Regions from separate parts of the Paeniglutamicibacter sp. genome, predicted to be linked through region 1. Evidence: predicted binding sites of a transcription regulator. Region 1 holds the regulator's gene; the other holds the start of a gene.
The links. Region 1 encodes LexA, which represses DNA repair genes until DNA is damaged. Its sites were predicted from a motif close to TCGAACANNTGTTCGA; they were not measured.
Positions count from the first base shown of each region.

Region 1 (3,205 bases):
TGCTTCAGCGAGCTGGCCCGCGCCCGCGCGGCCAGCGCCGACGTCGTGATCACCAACCACGCCATGCTGGCCGTCTCGGCCTTCGAGGGCCTGGCAGTGCTGCCTGACTTCGACACCGTCATCATTGACGAGGCCCACGAACTGCAGGACCGGGTGACCAGCTCGGTGACCCGGCCCCTGTCGGTCAACATGGTCCAGACCGCTGCCTCGGCCGCCCGCAAGCACTGCTCGGTGAGCGTGGACTCGCTGAACCAGGGAGCCAAGGCCTTGCAGCGTGCCCTGGAGGGCGTCCCCACCGGACTCATGGCCCGTGGGTTGAACGAGGACCAGGAGGCCGCACTGAACCAGATCGCCGAGGCCGCGCGCGTGGTCCTTTCCGACTCCAAGCCCGAAGCCAACGCGCCCGCCGATGGCGGACGCCAGATGGCCCGCTCGCAGGTCATGTACCTGGTGGAGCAGTGCACCAAGATGCTTGAAATGACCGAGGAGCGCGAGGTGATCTGGGCTTCGCGGCCCGGCCACTTCAGCCCGGGGGAGGGCTATGTCCAGCCCGACGAGTCGAGCCAGCCGACCTTGATGGTTGCACCGCTCTCGGTGGCGGGAAAGCTCAGGGAGGGTCTCTTCGACGGCCGCACCGTCATCCTCACCAGCGCGACCCTGGCCATCGGCGCCGCCTTTGAGCCGGTTGCGGGTTCCCTGGGACTGGTGGGTGACGGCGCACCGACCTGGAACGGCGTCGACGTGGGCAGTCCCTTCGACTATCCCAAGCAGGGCATCCTGTACGTTGCCAAGCACCTGCCAAAGCCCGGGCGCCAGATGTCCCAGGAGACGCTTTCCGAAATCGAGGACCTGATCAAGGCCTCCGGCGGCGGAGCCTTGGCGCTGTTCACCTCGCGCCGTGCGGCCGAGGAAGCCGCCGAGATCCTGCGCGCACGCCTGGATATTCCCATCCTGTGCCAGGGCGAGTCCAGCATGAAGGCCCTGGTCGACCAGTTCTCGGCCGAGCCCGATACGTGCCTGTTTGGCACCATGACGCTGTGGCAGGGCGTGGATGTGCCCGGCAACGCCTGCCGGCTGGTCATCATCGACAAGATCCCGTTCCCCAGGCCGGATGATCCGCTCTCCTCGGCACGCAGCCGGGATGTCGCGAAGCACGGCGGAAACGGTTTCATGGCCGTGGCAGCAAGCCACGCCGCGGTGCGACTGGCCCAGGGCGCGGGCCGCTTGATCCGTTCGGTCAATGACAAGGGTGTTGTTGCGGTGCTGGATTCGCGCCTGGCCACCGAACGCTATGGCACCTTCCTGCGGGCCTCCCTGCCGCCCTTGTGGGCAACGCCGAACAAGGCCACCGTCATTGCCGCGCTCGAAAGGCTCAGCGAGGGCTGAGCCCCGTCGCCTGGCCCGTCCCGCTTACGGTCGATGGGCAAGGGACGGAAAAACCCGTGTGGGGCCGATGACTGATCGGCACCACACGGGTTTTGGGATGAGCTGTGGCTGCGGGCCTAGATGGAACGCATGACCGATACGACCTTGCCCATGACGGTTGCGGCGTCACCAAGGATCGGTTCGTATCGGGAGTTCTGCGGCAGCAGCCAGGTGTGACCGTCGCGCTGGCGGAAGGTCTTGACCGTGGCTTCGTCCTCGAGCAACGCCGCGACGATGTCGCCGTTGTTGGCCGTCGGCTGGCGCCTCACGACAACCCAGTCTCCGTCACAAATGGCGGCATCGATCATGGAGTCGCCGCTGACCTTTAGCATGAAGAGCTCGCCGTGGCCCACCAGTTGGCGCGGCAGGGCGAAAACGTCCTCGATCGCCTGGTCGGCCAGGATCGGCCCGCCGGCGGCAATGCGCCCGACCAGGGGAACCATGGCGGTGTCTGCGGAGGTCGTCAGCTCCGAGACGTTCATGCCGTTGGCTGCCTTGAGCTCCGACTGCCCCTCGACCACCTCGAGCTTCGCGTCGCTCTTGAGCTGCAGTGGGAGCAGGATTTCCATCGCCCGCGGGCGGCGCGGGTCGCGCCGGATGTAGCCAAGCTTCTCGAGCTGGCTGAGCTGGTGGGTCACGCTCGAGAGGCTGGCAAGTCCCACGGCGTCCCCGATTTCCCGCATCGACGGCGGGTACCCGTTGCTGCTCACGGAGCGCTGGATGGTTTCCAGGACCTTCTTCTGACGGATGGTCAGGCTCTTCGCGTCGCGTCGAGGGGTTCGTTGTTCGGTCGTCATTGTCAATGCCTCATCCCGATCGTCGCCGGTTGCCCGCGCGTGCCGCAAATTGTCGGTGCGGGTTGATGTAGTGAATACATCGCCCCACAACCACCATCCTAGTAGACAAAGTCACTGCTTTCAAAGATTTGTTCGAACAGATCTGGACACGTGTCGTCGAAAAGTGCTAGAAATAAGATACGCACTACGAACACATGTTCGAAAGGTGCGTTCGAATAATCGTCGCATGTTCGATCGCGGGCCACCAGGCCCCGGTCGCCAAGCGAATTCAGAGGAAAGGCAAAGACGTGGCAAACACTGCTTTCTCGGCCCCGCTCCACCTTGTAACATCCAACGACTACCTGCCCGAGCTGCAGCCATCGCTGGCGCCCCTGCGGCTCACCCGCCGCGGAAAGTTCGTGCTGATCGGGCTGCCCATCTTCGTGGTGAGTGCCGCGGTACTCATGCTCCTGGGCCTGTTCCTCTCCCCGGCCAACGCATCGGCCGAGGTCCCGCTGGGCGTCAACGCCGTCAGCGTCACGGTCATCGAGGGCGACACCTTGTGGGGGATTGCCCGCGAATTCGCTCCGCAGCTCGAGCCCCGCGAAGCTGTTCGCCAGATCGGCGACCTCAACAACCTCAGCAGCTCGGTGCTGAACCCCGGAGCGGAACTCTTCGTTCCCATCGGTAGCTAGGGCACCACCCCGGCACCGTCCGCTGACACCGTCCGCCGGCGCCAATTCGACTCATTGCGAACCGATTATTACCCTGGGCACCGGCGAAGATTCTCGGGCCCACCGGCCCCCGCCGTAGACTTGACTTGTGAATGAACGGCTAAATCGCCTGGCAAATCTGCCCCTGCGAGAAAATCTTCAAGGTCTCGAACCCTACGGCGCACCCCAAATTGACGTCCCGATTCAATTGAACGTCAATGAAAACACCCACCCGCTACCAGCGGAAGTACATCGCGCCATAGTCGAAGAAGTCTCCGCGGCAGCCGTGGG
Region 1 is NZ_JBKKAP010000141.1:78,572-81,776, forward strand. Features, by position in the region: gene ACLQ7E_RS16400 (ATP-dependent DNA helicase) at 1-1,386, shown strand, start outside; gene lexA (transcriptional repressor LexA) at 1,503-2,222, opposite strand; gene ACLQ7E_RS16410 (LysM peptidoglycan-binding domain-containing protein) at 2,510-2,896, shown strand; gene ACLQ7E_RS16415 (histidinol-phosphate transaminase) at 3,024-3,205, shown strand, end outside.

Region 2 (3,205 bases), on a different contig from region 1:
TGACGCGGTTCTGGTCCGGCAGCGTGAAACCGCCGTCGCGCTCGAGCAGTCGCTGGATGACGAACATGACATCGGGCCGCCCCGCATCGTATTCGTCAAAGACCAGTGCCATGGGCTGGACCATGGCCCAGGGAACCACGCCCTCCTGGAACCTGGTGGCCGGGGCGCCGTCCTGGATCACCACGGTGTCCTTGCCGACCAGGTCGAGGCGGCTGATGTGGCCGTCCAGGTTCACCCGCATGAGCGGCCAGTTGAGCCGCGCCGCGACCTGCTCGATGTGTGTGGATTTTCCGGTGCCGTGCAACCCCTGGATCATGACGCGGCTGTTGTGGGTGAACCCGGCAAGGATTGCAAGGGTGACATCCGGGTTGAACCTGTAGGCGGGGTCGAGGGGCGGGACATGGTCTGATGTTTCAGCGAACTTGGGGACCCGCAGGTCGCTGTCGATGCCGAAGGTCTCGCGGACGGAGACCAATTCCTGCCGCGCGAGGGTGGCGGATTCCTGGTTCATCTCCCTCACCATCCCGCCGCGACCGGCTCGGATTCCGGGGAACCCAGGTCCGCGTGGTCTTCGATGCGCGAGATGCTCTCGGCGGCCCGGCGCAGTGCGGGCAGCAGATTGAGCAGGTCCGCCGAGCTCTTGCGCATCATGGGGGCCTGCACCGCGACGCAGAGATTCGAGCGCCCGGCCGGGTTGGGAACCAGCACCGCAAGGCAGACCAGCCCGTCCAGGTATTCCTGGCGGTCCTCGGCGTATCCGTCGAGCCGGATCCGGGCCAGTTCGGCCTCGATTTCCGACTTGTCGGTGAGCGTGTGGGCGGTGAATCGCTGCAGCGGCCCGGTGGCCAACACGCGTTCGCGCTGCGTGGGCCCGAACTGGGCAAGGATCAGCTTTCCGCTGGCCGAGCAGTGCACGGGCACCCGGGACCCGGGGCCCAGGTGCACCCGCAACGGTTCGTTGGTTTCGACGCGATCGAGGTAGATGACCTCGTTTCCGGACAGGGCGGTGATGTTGCAGCTCTCGCCGATCTCATCGACCAGGCCCCGCAGGATGGCGTGCCGTGTGCCATGCCGGGTGTCATTGAGCAGCACATCCTCGGCCATGCGGCGCATGCGCGAGCCGGTTCCGTAGTGCCGGCCGTCGGACTGCCGGGTCAGCAGGTTGGCGCCCTCCAACTGCTGCAGCATGCGGTGCAGGGTGGGCTTCGGCAGGCCCGTCTGGTCCACCAGCGATTGCAGGGTGAAGAGCTGGTCGCGGGTGGTGATCAGTTCCAGCAGCGCAAAGAGCCGCAGGGCCGGGGTTTCCCCCTGGACGGCACCCGCGGGGCCGAGATCCGGTTCCGTGAGGTTTTCCATGATGAGTCCGATCTGCCGACGAGTGAAGTTTCATTAAATCGTATCAGGACGAAGAATAAATGGAACAGGGGCTTGACGAGTGTGACGTGAGTCGCATAGCTTTGTCATTAATCCCGTTTTTGGGAGCAGTTCGAATCATTTTTTGAGACTTTGCGTGATTGCGACGTCTTGATCCCCGAAGGAGACTAGTAATGACTGAAAAGGCCACATCCCGCGAGGTTGTCAAGGGCGCGCAGAAGATGACGTCGTCGGAAGCCTTCGTTGAGACGCTGGTGTCCAACGATGTCACCGACATCTTCGGCATCATGGGCTCCGCCTTCATGGACGCCATGGACATCTTCGCCCCGGCCGGTATTCGCCTGGTGCCGGTCGTGCACGAACAGGGCGCCGCACACATGGCGGACGGCTACGCCCGGGCCTCCGGCCGCCACGGCGTGGTCATCGGCCAGAACGGCCCTGGCATCTCCAACTGCGTCACCGGCATCGCCGCCGCCTACTGGGCACACAGCCCCGTCGTGATCGTCACCCCCGAGGCCGGAACCACCACCATCGGTCTTGGCGGCTTCCAGGAAGCCAGCCAGCTCCCGATGTTCCAGGAATTCACCAAGTACCAGGGCCACGTCACGCACCCGAACCGCATGGCCGAATACACCGCCCGCTGCTTCGACCGCGCCATGAGCGAAAACGGCCCGACCCAGCTGAACATCCCGCGCGACTACTTCTACGGCGAGTCCATCACCGAAATCCCCGCCCCGCGCCGGGTGGACCGCGGCGCCGGCGGCACCAAGTCACTCGACGAGGCCGTCGAGCTGCTGGCAACCGCCAAGTTCCCGGTCATCGTTTCCGGCGGCGGCGTCGTCATGGCCGACGGAGTTGAGGAATGCAAGGCCCTGGCCGAGCGCCTGGGCGCACCGGTGGTCAACAGCTACCAGCACAACGATTCCTTCCCTGCCAGCCACCCGCTCTGGGCGGGACCGCTTGGCTACCAGGGATCCAAGGCCGGCATGAAGCTGATCTCGCAGGCCGACGTCGTCATCGCCCTGGGTACCCGGCTTGGCCCGTTCGGCACCCTGCCGCAGTACGGCCAGGCCTACTGGCCCACCGAGGCCAAGATCATCCAGATCGACGCCGACCACACCAAGCTCGGCCTGGTCAAGAAGATCGCCGTGGGCATCAGCGGCGACGCCAAGGCCGTTGCCATCGAACTGGCCAAGCGCCTCGAGGGCAAGGAACTGGTCTCCGATTCCAACAAGGCCGAGCGCGCCGCGACCATCAAGGCCGAAAAGGCCGCCTGGGAGCAGGAGCTCTCCGAGTGGACCCACGAGAAGGACGAGTACTCCCTCGACGTCATCGAAGAGGCCAAGGGCGAGGAAGGCAACTGGCTGCACCCGCGCCAGGTCCTGCGCGAGCTGGAGAACGCCATGCCGGAAGATGTCATGATCTCCACCGACATCGGCAACATCAACTCCGTGGCCCACAGCTACCTGCGCTTCGAAAAGCCGCGCAGCTTCTTCGCCCCGATGTCCTTCGGCAACTGCGGCTACGCGCTGCCGACCATCATCGGCGCCAAGGCCGCAGCCCCGCACCGCCCGGCCATCGCCTACGCCGGCGACGGAGCCTGGGCCATGAGCATGGGCGAGGTCCTCACCGCGGTCCGCCACGACATCCCCGTCACGGCAATCGTCTTCCGCAACCGCCAGTGGGGCGCGGAGAAGAAGAACCAGGTCGAGTTCTACAACCGCCGCTTCATCGCCGGCGAGCTGGACAACGGCGAGTCCTTCGCCGAAATGGCCCGCAGCATGGGTGCCGAGGGCATCGTCGTGGACAAGCTGGAAAACGTCGGTGCTGC
Region 2 is NZ_JBKKAP010000064.1:13,786-16,990, reverse strand. Features, by position in the region: gene ACLQ7E_RS07100 (AAA family ATPase) at 1-511, opposite strand, end outside; gene ACLQ7E_RS07095 (IclR family transcriptional regulator) at 517-1,356, opposite strand; gene xsc (sulfoacetaldehyde acetyltransferase) at 1,548-3,205, shown strand, end outside.
Region 2: xsc (sulfoacetaldehyde acetyltransferase) is a predicted target of LexA. The motif match lies at 1,487-1,502, and genes of this name have one in related genera.